4 regions of the Streptomyces sp. NPDC094147 genome follow, and region 2 is predicted to be linked to each of the others. Evidence: riboswitches for the same ligand, from Rfam matches in the RefSeq annotation. Region 2 holds a riboswitch; each other region holds the start of a gene.

Region 1 (3,858 bases), on a different contig from region 2:
GCGCTACGACGGACCCGTCGAGCTGGCGACCTGGCGGTTCGCCACCGAACCGCTGACGATCGGCGGCCGGGACATCGCGGCGGGCGACCCGGTGCTCGTGGTGCTCGCGGCGGCCGACCGCGACCCCGAGCGCTTCGCCGACCCCGACACGCTCGACCTCGGCCGCCGGGACAACCAGCACCTCGGATACGGCCACGGCATCCACTACTGCATCGGCGCGCCGCTGGCCCGGCTCGAAGGCCGGACCGCGCTCGCGACCCTGCTGCAGCGCCTCCCTGACCTGCGGCTAGCGGTGGAACCTGCCGATTTGCGCTGGCGCGGCGGGCTCATCATGCGAGGACTGCGCACCCTGCCGGTCGAGTTCACGCCGCCGAACGGAACGGCCTCACCTGACGGACCGTCAAGACTGTGACTTTTATGTGATCTCGGGTGCATCGACTTGTGACAGGCGTTCGAGTACGGCTACGTTCACCGTTCATTCGGCTCAGCAGTCACACGGAAGGCCTCATCCATGCGCTCCGGGAATGGACGGCATCGTCGACCCCGCCAGGTACCCGCTCTCGTCGTCGCGGCAGGGGTGACCGGTTCGGCCATCGCGCTTCCGCTGCTCGCCGCGACCGGCGCGAACGCCGCGGACGCGAACTCCTGGAACCAGGTGGCCGCCTGCGAGTCCGGCGGAATGTGGAGCGCCGACTTCGGCAACGGCCTGTACGGCGGGCTCCAGCTCTCGCAGGACACCTGGGAGGCCTTCGGCGGTACGGACTACGCCCAGCGCGCCGACCTCGCCAGCCGCGCCCAGCAGATAGCCATCGCCGAGAAGGTGCTCGCGGCCCAGGGCACCAAGGCCTTCGCCAGCTGCTCCGGCGGGCTCACCAAGGGCGGCCGCGCGGCCGATGTCGACCCGGGCCTGCCCGCGACGCCGGACCCGGCCGGGGCGCCCGCGTCCACCGCGCCGACCGCTCCGGCGACCAAGGCGCCCGACGTCGCCCCGACGCCCGCGGCCTCCACCGCCCCGGCCGCGCCCTCGACGGGCGCCACGAAGCCCGCGGGTCCCGCCAAGCCGCCGACGCCCTCCGCGTCCACCCCGGCGAGCCCCGGCAAGCACCGCGGGGCGCCCTCGCCGGAGGAGGGCTCGGGCGCGACGCCGGGCGGCACCACCGGCTCCGCTACCGGCGCCCCGGCCGGACAGCCCGCCCCGGCCGGCTCCGGCGGTCCGGGCGGCTCGACCGACAGCCGCGACGCGGGGCGGCACGCCTCGCGAGGTGACGGCGGATCACGTGATGTCGGCAACACCCCCGCCGCGAACGGCGAGTACACCGTCCGCCCCGGCGACAACCTCTCGGTCATCGCCGACGCGAACAAGATCCACGGCGGCTGGCCCGCGCTCTACCACGCCAACGAGAAGCTGATCGGCACCGACCCGAACCTCATCCTGCCTGGCCAGAGCCTGGACCTGAAGGCCGCGGCGGCCGCTGCCACGGCCCCGAACTCGGTGCCGAAGCAGGGGTAGTTCGAGGGCGTATGTCCGTTCTGTGCAAGTGAGACATGGGTCTCTTCGCCTCAACTGGCGTGTCCCGTCTGCCCGGTCCGTCCGTCCCGCCCCCGACCTGCGGAAACGCCCCTTCTGTTGCGACAAGGAGGGGGGATTTTCCCCCGATGGGCGCCTTTGAACATTGGCGGGGCGTGTGTTTTCGTCGGACTCGCTCGTCACCACGAGCCCCGTCGACCGAGCACGCCGAATCCTGCCGTCGGCCGACGGGAACAGTCGACGCTTATGCGCCGTAGGCAGGAGCGGGGGACCCAAGGTACGTGCCGGGCCCGGCAGTTGAAGCAACTGCCGACCGGCTTGGGGTGAAGACGGGCGCCACAGCGCTCGGCCGGGCAGCTCACGCCCGAACCCGACAGCTCACCTCGCAGGCGTCGGTGAGGAGAAACTCCATGCTGCTTTCCGGCAAGGGCAAGCACCGCCGCCCGTCCAAGGCCGTCCGTGTCGCCACGCTGGCCGGCGTCACCGGCGCCGCTGTCGCCGCCCCGCTGATGGCGGCCGGCTCGGCCTCCGCCGCCTCCGTCCAGACCTGGGACGCGGTCGCCCAGTGCGAGTCCGGCGGCAACTGGTCCATCAACACCGGCAACGGCTACTACGGCGGCCTGCAGTTCTCGCAGTCCTCCTGGGCCGCCGCCGGCGGCACCCAGTACGCCGCCCGCGCCGACCTGGCCACCAAGGGCCAGCAGATAGCCGCCGCCGAGAAGCTGCTCGCCATCCAGGGTCCGGGCGCCTGGTCCTGCGCCGGCGCCGGCAACCTGACCTCCGGCGGCAGCAAGGCCAACGTCGACACCTCCGGCTCCTCGTCGTCCTCCTCTTCTTCGTCTTCTTCTTCGTCCCCCTCGAAGTCGCAGTCCGCGAAGCCGAAGGCCAAGCCGCAGCAGAAGACCCAGCGCGCCCAGCCCGCGCCGGAGGCCGCCCGCGGCGAGCAGCGCACCGAGCCGGTCAAGCAGGGCAACGGCGAGTACACCGTCAAGGCCGGCGACACCCTCGGCCAGATCGCTTCCGCCAACGGCACCAAGGGCGGCTGGCAGAAGCTGTTCGAGCTGAACAAGGACGTCGTCAAGGACGCCAACCTGATCTACCCGGGCCAGAAGCTCCACCTGAGCTGAGTCCGCCCCGCCCCAAGTCCCCCCGGTCCGGCGCGCATTCCCCCGTACGCGCCGGGCCGGGGTTTCGGCTGTTACCCGGCAGTAGTTCTGCGGACCTTTGGCAGGGAATCAGGGTCCTTGGGCCCTTTTTCGTCCCAGGAGGCGGGCACTCGGCTGGCCGGAGCCCCGGAGCCGGTTAGGCTCTTGTCGCAAGGCCGCAGCGACCCCTGCGCGGCCCCGCACTGCTTGCGTCACATCTAGCGTCACATCCCAGAAGGAGATGCTCGTGCCGTCCATCGACGTCGTCGTAGCCCGGGAAATCCTGGACTCCCGAGGCAACCCCACGGTCGAGGTCGAGGTCGGCCTCGACGACGGCAGCACCGGCCGTGCTGCAGTTCCGTCCGGCGCCTCCACCGGTGCCTTCGAGGCCATCGAGCTCCGCGACGGTGACCCCAACCGCTACGGCGGCAAGGGTGTCGAGAAGGCCGTCCTCGCCGTCATCGAGCAGATCGGCCCGGAGCTCGTCGGCTACGACGCCACCGAGCAGCGCCTGATCGACCAGGCCATGTTCGACCTGGACGCCACCGACAACAAGGGCTCGCTCGGCGCCAACGCCATCCTCGGCGTCTCGCTCGCCGTCGCGCACGCCGCCTCCGAGGCCAGCGACCTGCCGCTGTTCCGCTACCTGGGCGGCCCGAACGCGCACCTGCTGCCCGTTCCGATGATGAACATCCTCAACGGCGGATCCCACGCGGACTCCAACGTCGACATCCAGGAGTTCATGATCGCTCCGATCGGCGCGGAGTCCTTCTCCGAGGCCCTTCGCTGGGGCGCCGAGGTCTACCACACGCTCAAGGGCGTCCTGAAGCGCAAGGGCCTGTCGACCGGCCTCGGCGACGAGGGCGGCTTCGCGCCGAACCTGGAGTCCAACCGCGCGGCCCTGGACCTCATCCTTGAGGCCATCAAGGAAGCCGGCTACGCCCCGGGCAAGGACATCGCGCTCGCGCTCGACGTCGCCGCGTCCGAGTTCTACAAGGACGGCAAGTACGAGTTCGAGGGCAAGTCCCGCTCGGCCGCCGAGATGACCGAGTACTACGAGGAGCTCGTCTCCGCGTACCCGCTGGTCTCCATCGAGGACCCGCTGTTCGAGGACGACTGGGCCGGCTGGAACACCATCACCTCGCGCCTGGGCTCCAAGGTCCAGATCGTCGGCGACGACCTCTT
Region 2 (3,858 bases):
ATGTTGGAGGCGGCGATCGCGCGGACCTTGCCGTCCCGGACCAGCTGGTCGAGGGTGGTGATGATCTCCTCGACGGGCACGGAGGGATCGTCGAAGTGCGTGTAGTACAGGTCGATGTAGTCGGTGCCGAGGCGGCGCAGCGACTCCTCGGCGGCGGCCTTGATGGTGTTCGCGGCCAGCCCCTTGTACTGGGGGTGGGAGCCGACCTTGGTGGCGATCACGACATCGGCCCGGTTGCCGCGGGCCGCCGCCCACTTCCCGATGATCGTCTCGGATTCACCGCCGGACAGGCCGGGGACCCAGTGGGCGTAGGCGTCGGCGGTGTCGATGAAGTTGCCGCCGCCCGAGGTGTAGGCGTCGAGGACGGCGAACGACTGGTCCTGGTCGGCGGTCCAGCCGAAGACGTTGCCGCCGAGGGAGAGCGGGAAGACGGACAGGTCGGAGCCGCCGAGCGCACGGAGAGAGGTCATGAGGTGATCAACTCCCGTGCGCCGGGCGGTATTCCGGACCGTTCGGATCAGGGATTGAGCCCCTTGGACTGGAGCCACGCCATCGGGTCGATGCCGGTGCCGTCCGGGGTGTGGACCTCCAGGTGGAGGTGCGGACCCGTGACGTTGCCGGTGGCGCCGATCCGCCCGATGACGTCGCCCGTCGCCACCTTCTGCCCCGCGCTGACCGCGATGGACGACTGGTGGCAGAACCAGAGCTCGCTGCCGTCGTCGAGCGTGAGCACCGTGCGGTAGCCGTACGCACCGGCCCACCCCGCCGACTTGACCGTCGCGGAGTGGATCGCCTTGAGCGGCGTGCCCGTGGGGGCCGCGAAGTCCAGGCCGGTGTGGTGGCCCGAGGACCACATCGAGCCGGCCTCGCCGAACGTGGAGGTGATCGTGTACGAGCCGACCGGCAGCGAGTAGCTCGCGGCCAGCTTGGCCAGCCGCTCCTGCTCCGCCTTCTTCGCCGCGGCCTCCTCGGCCGCCTTCTTCTCGGCCGCGGCCTTGGCGGTCGCCGCGTCCTGCTTGGCCTTGGCCTCGGCCGCGGCCTTTTCGGCGGCGGCCTTCTGCGCGGCCGCCTTCGCCTCGGCCGCGGCGCCCGCCTTCTGCTGCTCGGCCTGCTGGAGGATGCGGGCGCGCAGCGCCTCACCGGCGTCGGTGGCGCCCTGCTCGGCCTCGGCGGTGGAGAGGCCGGTCATGGTCAGCGGGGAGGCGGCGATCTTCTGGTCGGCGCGTGCGGCCTCGGTCTTCGGGGTGTCCGGGGCGTCGTGCGAGACCAGCTCGCCGACGCCGGGCAGCGACCCGAGGTCCGGCAGGTTCTGGGCGAGGGAGTCGGGCAGCGATATGGAGACCGGCGGCTTGGTCTGCGCGGTGGCCATGCCGCCCGCGCCGACCGCGGCGATGACGCCGACGCCGAGCACGGTGGAGCTGCGGGCGAGTCCGCCGCGCTGCTTGGCCACCCGGTGCCGGCCGCGTACCGGGCGTACGGACTCCGCGGTCGGGTCCCACTCCTCCCAGCTCTCGCTGTCGCCGGGCACGTCGCCGTACAGGGAGTCGGGAGGTATCGGGGTGTCGAGGGCAGGCTCGTTGGACGCCACGAGGGCGCGCTCCTTTCCTTCCTTCTCGCCTACCGGGTTAGCTGACGGGTTCGGAGCAGGAAGGTCTCCTACAGGCCCCCGTAAAGGCGCCTGATTCACCCCAAGTTGGTGGTTCCCCGGTTCCCTTTCGGGATTCGGCGCATGCGCGCGGTGCCGCCGTTGCGGCGGCTGGGCCGACCGCGCTGCGTTATCGAACGTTAATAGACACCCGGTCCGGATTCCAAGCCGTTCCCACTGATCGTTAACGGTCCTGGCCTGGACTTAGTACCCACAGCCGGGTCAAAACGGGCGAGTTGACGGCGATTCAGCGCGACTCGCGTCACAGCTGTTTTCTGACGGTGTGTCAAATGTTATGCGCAGGGACACCTTTCGGGCACCCACGGTGACAGCCTCCCGCCGGGCTCATTTCACGATCCTGACGGTGCGGCGGCGCTCGGGCTGGCCCTCGGCGGGCCGGGCCACCGCGAGCAGCGCCATGTCGTCGTTCGTGCCGCCGCCGGTATAGCGCCGTACGTCGTCCACGAGCGCGTCCAGGACCTCCTCCGGGCCGGGGAAGATCGCGCCGCGCAGCCGGGCGCGCGGGTCGTAGAAGACGCCCTGTCCGTCGCGCGCCTCGGACAGGCCGTCCGTGTAGAACAGCAGCGTCGCCCCGGCCGGGAACGGCCGCTCCTCGGACCGGTCCGGCCACACCCCGAGGTCCGCCATGCCGAGCGGCAGCGCGGGCTCGGCCGGGACGAGCATGTCCAGGGCCCCGTCCGGGTACAGCAGCAGCGGCTCGGGGTGGCCCCGGTTCACCAGGCGTACGGTGCCGTCACCGCGCGGGACCTCGGCGAGCACCGCGGTGGTGAACCCCTCGACCGCGTCGAGCCGGTCGCGCCGGGTGCCCTCGCGGGCCAGCGCCCGCTCCAGGCGCTGGGCCACCGCCTCCAGCGAGGACTCCTGCTCGGCGGCCTCCCGGAACGCCCCGATCACCACGGCGACGGCCTCCACCGCCTGGAGCCCCTTTCCCCGTACGTCGCCGACGATGAGCCGCACCCCGTGCGGGGTGTCCTGCACGGCGAACAGGTCCCCGCCGATGAACGCGTCCGCCTGCGCCGCCTCGTACCGCGCGGCGACGTGGAGGCCGCCGATGCGGGCCGCGGGCGTGGGCAGCACGGCGCGCTGCGCGGTCTCCGCGATGACGCGGGCCGAGGCGAGCTGTTCGCCGCTGCGGCGCAGGATGCGGTTGATGACGAGGGCCAGACCGCCCACCGTCAGCACGGTGCACAGCTCGCTGGCGCCTTCGCCGAGGCTGGGGAGGCCGTGTACGAACCAGAGCCCCACGACGGCGAGCACCGAGCCCGCCGCGACGACGGCGGTGGCGCGGGGCGAGTAGAAGGGGGCGGCGACCATCGGGGCGCCCGCGAACAGGGCTGCGGCGGTCAGGTCGGGCGGGGTCGTGGCGTCGAAGACGAAGCCGACGACGATGAGCAGTACGGGTAGCGCCCGTACCAGGCGCCTCTCGCCCTCTGCTTGCTGCCGCACCCGTCCAGCCTGCCCCGTCCGACCGCCGACGGCGACTCCGGAGCGCCCGTGCGGGTGCCGGGGCCGGCGGCGGGGCCCGCCACGATCGGCGACGGACCACAGGATGAGCCCGTCAATGGCGGCGGCAGCGATGCGGACCCGGGCGCCCCCGGCCGCAACTCCCCCTGGTATGGCGGTGGTTAGCCGCCTGGTCGGACCCGCACGGCAGCGCGGCCCAGTCACCGGCGCTCAGCCGGCACCCGCGCCCGGGATCGGCGTACGCCGGAGCCTGCGCACCCGCACCACCACCCCTGACGGGCCCGGCCTCCCCCACCCGGTCGCAACCGCTCAGCCCGACCACGACCGCACAGAGGGCGAGCGCGAGCAGCACGGCGATGCGCCGCACCCCCGCGCTTCTCCCCGGAACCACCGAACGCTCACTCATGGCGCACGCGAGGCTACTCCACGCATGCGCGCCAGGCGGCTCAGCCGTCCGAGAGGTGCCGCTCCGCGTACACCTTCAGGGCATCGCGCACGAATTCCGCCGTGCCCGCGCCGTGCTGGTCGTAGTTGACGCCGAAGCGGGGGTCGTCGACGTACATCTGGCCGAGGCCGCTGACGTACGACCCGGTGACGCTCGTGGTGGTCGACAGCCAGGCGACATGACGACGGGCGATGTCCTGCGCCGCTTCGCCGTCGGCGGGCAGCCCCGCCGCACGGACGCGCCCCCAGTCCCGGGCGATGCCCTCGTGCTCCTCCCGGAACTC
Region 3 (3,858 bases), on a different contig from region 2:
CGTCTGCGGGGCGCGGGCCGAGCCCCGGCCCGGCCCGCGCCCCGCGCGTCAGGCGGCCGCCACCCCCAGCTCCCTCGTCGCGCGGGCCTCGGCCGCGTACACGTCCACGTACTCCTGCTGCGACAGCTTCCGCACCGCGTACATGATCTCGTCCGTCACCGCCCGCAGCACGAAGCGCTCGTCCTCCATCCCCCGGTAGCGGGAGAAGTCCAGCGGCTCACCGAAGCGGATCGTGATCGGTACGCGCCGGGGCAGCCGCCGCCCCTTCGGCTGGGCCTCGAACGTTCCGATCATCGCGACCGGGACCACCGGGGCGCCGGACCGCAGCGCCATCGCCGCCACACCCACCTTGCCCTTGTAGAGCCGTCCGTCGTGCGAGCGCGTCCCCTCCGGGAACACCCCCAACACGCCTCCCCTGCCGAGCACTTGGAGCGCCGTGTCGATCGCCGCCTGGGCCGCGGCCTTGCCGGAGCGGTCGACCGGGATCTGCCCGAGCGCGCGGAAGAACGCGGCAGTCGCCCGGCCGGTGAGCCCCGGCGCGGTGAAGTACTCCTGCTTGGCCAGGAAGGTCAGGCGGCGCCTGAGCGTCACCCCCAGCAGGAACTGATCGGTGAACGACTGGTGATTCCCCGCGAGGATCACCGCACCTGCCTCGGGCACCCGCCCGGCCCCTTCGACACACGGGCGGAACAGCCACCGCAGCAGCGGCACCAGCACCACGAGACGGAATGCGTAATAGAACACGTCAGTGAGCCCTCTCCCCAGGTGACCCCCGCGCCGACGCACGCTAGTCACCCCCGGGGATCACCGGGAGAGCGCCTATTGAGCCAGGCCCCCGCTCGCCGAGAGCGAAAACCACCCCTCATCGATCTGTACGTCCTGTACATTTTTTACATCCGGTCGAGGTATCCGGTCGAGGAGAGGTACGTCATGACCCACCGCCCTGCCGCCCGCTACGTCCTGCCCGAGTTCTCGGAGCGCACCGCCTCCGGGGTCCGCACGCTCGATCCGTACTCCAAGCTCTTCGAGGAGCGGATCGTCTTTCTCGGCACCCCGGTCGACGACGCCTCGGCCAACGATGTGATGGCCCAGTTCATGCACCTGGAGCACGCCGACCCCGACCGGGACATCTCGCTCTACATCAACTCCCCCGGCGGCTCGCTCACCGCGATGACCGCGATCCACGACACGATGCAATTCGTCACCTGCGACGTGCAGACGTTCTGCCTGGGTCAGGTGAGTTCGGTGGCCGCGCTGCTGCTCGCGGCCGGGACGCCCGGCAAACGCCTGGTGCAACCGGCCTCCCGGGTGCTCCTCAGGGAGCCCGCGATCGAGGAGCCGCTGCGCGGCCAGCCCTCCGACCTGCAGATCCAGGCCGCCGAACTGCTGCGCGGCCGCACGCTCCTGACCGAGTTGCTCGCCCGGTACACCGGGCGGACCGCGCGGCAGGTGGCCGCCGACATCGAGCGGGACGTGGTCTTCGACGCCGCGGGCGCCGTGGCGTACGGGCTCGCCGACCACGTACTCGAAAGCCGCAAGACCTCGCTGCGCGGACGGTGAACCGCCGTGCTGCCACCGGAACTTCCGCCGCTGCCGGCGCTCACGCGGGCCGAGGCCGAGTTCGTCGACTGCTATCTCGAAGTGGTCGATCTGCTCGGTCGCGTCAATCCGGCGCACGGCCCCGACACCTACGGCGCGCTGCGGGCCGCGCAGGCGCTGGTCGGCCGGACGGCCGCGCTGAAGGACGCGCTCGCCCTGATGCACCTGCGCGGCGAGACCCGGGTGCACGCCCGCACGCTGACCCGCGCCCTGCGGGTGCTGGACGGCGAGCGCCGCACGGGGCGGCTCACGGTGCCGCCGCAGACCACCGGTTGAGGCCGCCGCGCGCAGCGGCGGCGCCCAACGCGCCGACGGGGCCGACGAAACGGACCAGACGGGGTACCCCCGTTCGGCCCACCGCCGACTACGTCCACTGCCCCTTATGAGCTCCTTACAGCGCCTGCACAACGCGCGGAATCGATCGTTCCGTCGCTGGTAGGAGGCTCGTCAGCCCTCCTTCGGGAGGTGCCGAACCACCCGTGTCCACCCGAATCGCCCAGTCGTGAGCACCCTCACACAAAGCCGTTTCGTTACGAAAATATGACAGTCGGTGCGTGAAGATCCCTGGGACGACAAGCCCCCGCCACCGTGGCGGGGCGGTCCGGGCGGACGCCGAGTCCTGCCGCCGCTCCGGACGACTGGTCGACAGGAGTGGACCGGCAGGAGTGGAGGACCCGCGTTCTTCGGGACGGCCGGCCGTCGGCCGTCCCTCGGGGTGAAGCCGTTCAGGCGGCCGGGCGTCTTCGCCGGTCCGAACCCGACAGGTCATCCTTCGCAGGCGGTTTGACGAAGGGTTGCGCATGACCGCGCAGACACATGTCCCGTCTCTGCTGCTCCGCCTGGGCGCCGTCACGGCCCTCACCGTCGCCGTGGCGGGGGGAACCATACTGGCGCCGGGCGCCACACTCGAAGCGCATGCCGCGGCCGTCGCCGCCAGGGCGCTCCACGTGGCCGAATCGAAGAAGGGGTCGCCCTATCAGTACGGGGCCGCCGGACCGCACCGCTTCGACTGCTCCGGGCTCACGCTCTACTCGTTCAAGCAGGCGGGCCACAAGCTGCCCCGCTCGGCCCAGCAGCAGTACAACAGCTCCCGGCATGTCTCCGCCTCCTCCCGCAAAGCCGGAGACCTGGTGTTCTTCCATTCGGCGGGACACGTCTACCACGTGGGGATCTACGCCGGGAACGGGAAGATCTGGCACTCCCCCAAGACCGGCGCGGTGGTCCGCCTCGAACGGATCTGGAGCGGCAGCGTCTTATACGGGCGGGTCGGCTGACCGCCCCGCCGGCGGGGCCGTCCCGATGCGCGCGCCCACGCACCGGGACGGCCCGCGCCCCCAGGGCGGCTCCGGGGCCGGGCAGTGAGCCCCGCTAGCCGCTCTGCACCACTGCCGTCCACGGCAGGGCGATCCAGACCGTCTTGCCGCCGTCCGCGGTGGGTTCGACCGAGAGCCGGCCGCCGCACTCGGCCGCGAGCCAGCGGACGATCACCATGCCCCGGCCGTTGTCCTGCTGGACGGCGGCGGGCAATCGTTTCGGCCAGCGCGGATGACTGTCGGTCACCCCGACCCGCAGCTCCTCCTCGCATTCCAGCTGGACGTCCACGGTGAAGGTGGGTGACTGGCCGAAGGTGTGCTGCACGGCATTGGTGGCGAGTTCGGACACGATGAGCCGGACCGTGTCGCCGGTCTCGTCGTCGGACGGCAGACCCCAATCGGTGAGAACCTCGGCGACGTATCGCCGTGCCGCGGAGACCGAGGCGGGTTCGCTCGGCAGAGTGATTGATGCTTCGAGATGGTCTGCCATGGCGACGCTGTCCCTTTCCCACCCGGGCCGGCCAGAGGACTCCTGGCGGATGAGCGCTCGCGGAGACGAGGTCGGCCTCGGATTGTGCTTCGCGCCAGAGTGCCACTCATCGTGCCGGTCTTGGGTGCCATCCACCAAGATATGCATATATCTGTCGCTCAAAGCGGTGAACTCTGCGGCGACAGAGCGTAATTGGGCTCACACTTACCCATCGCCGAAGGCGCCGGAGGCGAAGGAGACGGCCATGTGGCACGGACCGGCGGTGCACCGCCGCAAGCTGGGCGAGGAACTGCGAGGGCTGCGCGACCGGAAGGGTCTGACGAGCGGGGAGGCGGCCCGCCTGGTCGGCTGGCACCAGTCGAAGGTGAGCCGGATCGAGACCGGCCGCAGCGGCGCGAAGCCCGCGGACGTGGCCCGCCTGCTCGACGCCTACGAGGTGCGAGATCCCCAACTCCG
Region 4 (3,858 bases), on a different contig from region 2:
CAGTTGGAGCGCGAGTGGCTCGACCGGCTCGGCACGGTCGCCGGCCGCGCCGACGAACTGTGCCGGTACGCCGTGCTGTTCGGCGACCCGCAGCTCGCCCTGACCGCGGTCGACCGCGTCCTCGACATCACCGCCGAGGAAGTACAGGCGGTCGCCGCCGCGAAACTGCGCCCCGACAACCGGGCGGTCCTGGTGTACGAGCCCATCGCGGCGCCCGAGGCAAGCAACGAAGAGGAAGAAGAGGCCGCCCAGTGACGGACGCCGTCGTGACCATGGAGTTCCACCCGCAGCCGGCCGCCGGCACCGCCAAGCCGTGGGCCTTCCCGGCCCCCGAGCGAGGCACCCTCGCCAACGGCCTCACGGTGCTGCGCTGCCACCGCCCCGGCCAGCAGGTCGTCGCCGTGGAGATCTTCCTCGCGGCCCCGCTGGACGCCGAGCCCGAGGGCCTCGACGGCGTCGCCACGATCATGGCGCGCGCCCTGACCGAGGGCACCGACAAGCACTCGGCGGAGGAGTTCGCCGCCGAACTGGAGCGGTGCGGCGCCACCATCGACGCGCACGCCGACCACCCCGGCGTCCGGGTCTCCCTCGAAGTGCCGGTCTCCCGGCTCCCCAAGGCGCTCTCGCTGCTCGCCGAGGCGCTGCGGGCCCCCGCGTTCGCCGACTCCGAGGTCGACCGGCTCGTGCGCAACCGGCTCGACGAGATCCCGCACGAGCAGGCCAACCCGTCCCGGCGGGCCGCCCAGCAGCTCTCCAAGGAGCTGTTCCCGGCCTCCGCGCGCATGTCGCGCCCCCGCCAGGGCACCGAGGAGACCGTCGCCGCGATCGACACGGCGGCGGTGCGCGCCTTCTACGAGGCGTATGTGCGCCCCTCGACGGCCGTCACCGTCATCGTCGGCGACCTGTCGGGCACCGACCTCGACGCGGTCCTCGCGGACACCCTGGGCGACTGGAGCGGCAACACCGCCGAGCCGCGCCCCATCCCGCCGATCACCGCCGACGACACCGGCCGGGTCGTCATCGTGGACCGCCCCGGCGCGGTCCAGACCCAGCTGCTCATCGGCCGCATCGGCGCCGACCGCCACGACCGGGTCTGGGCGGCCCAGGTGCTCGGCACGTACTGCCTCGGCGGCACCCTCACCTCCCGGCTCGACCGCGTACTGCGCGAGGAGAAGGGCTACACCTACGGCGTGCGCGCCTTCGGCCAGGTGCTGCGCTCGGGCCCCGAGGGCGGCGCCGCGATGCTCGCCATCAGCGGCTCGGTCGACACCCCCCACACCGGCCCCGCGCTCGACGACCTGTGGAAGGTGCTGCGCACGCTGGCCGCGGAGGGGCTGACGGACGCCGAGCGCGAGACCGCCGTGCAGAACCTGGTGGGCGTCGCCCCGCTCAAGTACGAGACCGCGGCGGCCGTCGCCGGGACGCTGGCCGACCAGGTCGAGCAGTTCCTCCCCGACGACTACCAGGCGCAGTTGTACGCGCTGCTGGCCGAGACCGGCACCGTGGAGGCGACGGCGGCCGTCGTCAACGCCTTCCCGGCCGACCGGCTCGTCACCGTTCTCGTCGGTGACGCGGCTCAGATCGAGGAGCCGGTCAGGGCGCTCGGAATCGGTGAAGTGACCGTGGTCGCGGGCTGATTGAGGCACCTGGACAACTGGGCACACAGGGACCCCGGTGGCGAATGCGCCGCCGGGGTCCTCCCTTATGGGGCGTAAATGTCCGGATTGTTGGGGAGGTTGCCTGTCTGTCATGTGGCGTGCGCTACAAAACACGGTGTCTGTTTGGTGATTGAAAGACCGGCCGTCTAGCGTCGGTCCGGCTGTCCGTCACCACCCGTCGCGCCCGCGGCACCGGACAGTGATCGCCGAGTCCCCGAACGGCGCGAGCCAGGGGAGCCGGGGACCCACTCAGTCCCTGGGGTGAATCGGACGCCTCCGCCCGCGGAGGAGCCCGTAGGAGACCTTCCTGCTCCGAACCCGTCAGCTAACCCGGTAGGCGAGATGGAAGGAAAGGACACCGCCACTTCATGGCGTTCACCCGTGCCACCGGGAAGCACCGCGCGCCCAGCCGTATGACGCGCCGCAGCGCGAACATAGCGGGCATCGCCACCCTCGCCACCGCCGGAGTCGTAGGCACCCTCGCCTCCCCGGCCACCGCCGCCCCGAGCGTCGCCGAGACCGGCCTGACCCAGGCCATCGTCATCGGCGACGGCCTCGCCGCGCAGCTCGGTGCCCAGGCCGACGCCCAGAAGCAGGCGGCCGTGAAGGCCAGGGCGAAGGCGGAGGCCGAGGCGGCCGCGCAGCGCAAGGCGGAGGAGCGGGCCAAGGCGGACCGCGAGGCCAAGGAGCGCGCGGCGCGCGAGGCCGAGCGCAAGCGCCTCAACACCTTCGTCGCCCCCATATCGGACAGCTATGTGTCCACCGGCTACAAGACCGGCGGTTCCCTGTGGTCCTCCGGCGCCCACACCGGCATCGACTTCCATGCGGAGAGCGGCACTTCGGTGCACGCCGTGGGCCTGGGCACCGTCGTGGAGGCCGGCTGGGGCGGCGCCTACGGCAACAACATAGTCATCAGGATGAACGACGGCACGTACACCCAGTACGGCCACCTCTCGGTCATCCAGGTCTCCGTGGGCCAGTCCGTGGAGCCGGGCCGGCAGATCGCGCTGTCGGGCAACACCGGCAACACCACGGGCCCGCACCTCCACTTCGAGGCCCGCACCGCCCCGACCTACGGCTCGGACATCGACCCGGTCGCCTACCTTCGCTCGCACGGCGTCTCCGTCTGACGGCCCCCGCGCACACCGAAGGCCCCCGGCGCGCTGCCGGGGGCCTTCGCGGTTGGCCAAAAGATATCCATTGGTTCCGGCCCGTCACCGGGAATTAACAAAGCCTGGAATAGAGTCGCGGAACAGGCATCGACGGACATCGATATCCGTCGACAGGCGTCGCTCGACCGCGTTTCGCGGGGATAAAGGCGGAGGTTCGGCCATGCGCATTCCGGCGCATTCGGTATGCACGGCGATCCGCGGCGACATCGTCTCGGGCGCCTTGGAGCGCGGCAGCCGGCTCACCGAGGACGTACTCGCCCGCCGTTACGGGGTCTCCCGCGTCCCGGTGCGCGAAGCCCTGCGCACCCTGGAGTCCGAGGGCTTCGTGACCACCCGCAGACATGCCGGCGCCTGGGTGGCCGAGCCCACCGAGCTGGAGGCCGCCGACCTCCTCGAACTGCGGGTGCTGCTTGAGCCGTTGGCCGCCGCGCGGGCGGCCGGCCGCCGCTCCGAGGCCCATCTCAAAGTGCTGCGCGGCCTGGTGAGGCTGGGTCAGCAACGGGCCCGGCGCGGCCAGGGCGAGGACCTGCGCTCGCTGGGCGGCTGGTTCCACGAGACGCTGGCCCAGGCCTCCGCCAGCCCCGGACTGATCGCGCTGCTCACGCAGTTGCGGCACAAGATCGCCTGGATGTACGCGGTCGAGCAGCCGGTCCGGCCGGGCGAGTCCTGGGCCGAACTCGGCGCCATCACCGACGCGGTGGCCCGGGGCGACGCCGAACGCGCCCGCTCGCTCACCGCCCTGCACACCGAGCGTTCCTTTTCCGCCCATCGGCTGCGGCGCCCCGCCGCGGTGAGCACTTCGCAACCTGCCGTACACACGGCGAGTGCCCGCACTTAACAGCCGGGCCGTATACAAAGAAAGCGCGACGCTGGGCCGTATTTCGGCTGCCCGAAATGTGGACCTCGAAATGCCGGCCCCGAAATGTGGATGCCGGAATTCCGTCATCGAAGCGCAGTCGGCGAAAACGAAACGGCCGCCGACCCCGAATGCGAGATCAGCGGCCCTTCGCTGTGAAGCCGACCGGATC

Evidence for each region. A riboswitch is a leader RNA that binds a small molecule or an ion and turns the genes downstream of it on or off. The one in region 2 is predicted to bind cyclic di-AMP.
Region 1: linked by a shared signal. The riboswitch ahead of ACIQ8J_RS16710 (transglycosylase family protein) and the one ahead of ACIQ8J_RS13445 (M23 family metallopeptidase) in region 2 are both predicted to bind cyclic di-AMP.
Region 3: linked by a shared signal. The riboswitch ahead of ACIQ8J_RS12600 (C40 family peptidase) and the one ahead of ACIQ8J_RS13445 (M23 family metallopeptidase) in region 2 are both predicted to bind cyclic di-AMP.
Region 4: linked by a shared signal. The riboswitch ahead of ACIQ8J_RS11385 (M23 family metallopeptidase) and the one ahead of ACIQ8J_RS13445 (M23 family metallopeptidase) in region 2 are both predicted to bind cyclic di-AMP.

What each region holds. Positions count from the first base shown of each region.
Region 1 is NZ_JBIWHT010000009.1:163,396-167,253, forward strand. It holds gene ACIQ8J_RS16700 (cytochrome P450) at 1-412, shown strand, start outside; gene ACIQ8J_RS16705 (transglycosylase family protein) at 578-1,510, shown strand; cyclic di-AMP (ydaO/yuaA leader) riboswitch at 1,768-1,935, shown strand; gene ACIQ8J_RS16710 (transglycosylase family protein) at 1,939-2,655, shown strand; gene eno (phosphopyruvate hydratase) at 2,915-3,858, shown strand, end outside.
Region 2 is NZ_JBIWHT010000007.1:20,790-24,647, forward strand. It holds gene ACIQ8J_RS13440 (aldo/keto reductase) at 1-470, opposite strand, end outside; gene ACIQ8J_RS13445 (M23 family metallopeptidase) at 518-1,588, opposite strand; cyclic di-AMP (ydaO/yuaA leader) riboswitch at 1,600-1,738, opposite strand; gene ACIQ8J_RS13450 (PP2C family protein-serine/threonine phosphatase) at 1,991-3,112, opposite strand; gene ACIQ8J_RS13455 (TipAS antibiotic-recognition domain-containing protein) at 3,577-3,858, opposite strand, start outside.
Region 3 is NZ_JBIWHT010000006.1:127,167-131,024, reverse strand. It holds gene ACIQ8J_RS12615 (lysophospholipid acyltransferase family protein) at 49-744, opposite strand; gene ACIQ8J_RS12610 (ATP-dependent Clp protease proteolytic subunit) at 931-1,560, shown strand; gene ACIQ8J_RS12605 (hypothetical protein) at 1,567-1,875, shown strand; cyclic di-AMP (ydaO/yuaA leader) riboswitch at 2,200-2,395, shown strand; gene ACIQ8J_RS12600 (C40 family peptidase) at 2,400-2,873, shown strand; gene ACIQ8J_RS12595 (ATP-binding protein) at 2,968-3,402, opposite strand; gene ACIQ8J_RS12590 (helix-turn-helix domain-containing protein) at 3,647-3,858, shown strand, end outside.
Region 4 is NZ_JBIWHT010000005.1:188,448-192,305, reverse strand. It holds gene ACIQ8J_RS11395 (M16 family metallopeptidase) at 1-255, shown strand, start outside; gene ACIQ8J_RS11390 (M16 family metallopeptidase) at 273-1,637, shown strand; cyclic di-AMP (ydaO/yuaA leader) riboswitch at 1,853-2,013, shown strand; gene ACIQ8J_RS11385 (M23 family metallopeptidase) at 2,027-2,788, shown strand; gene ACIQ8J_RS11380 (GntR family transcriptional regulator) at 2,991-3,668, shown strand; gene ACIQ8J_RS11375 (HPr family phosphocarrier protein) at 3,857-3,858, opposite strand, start outside.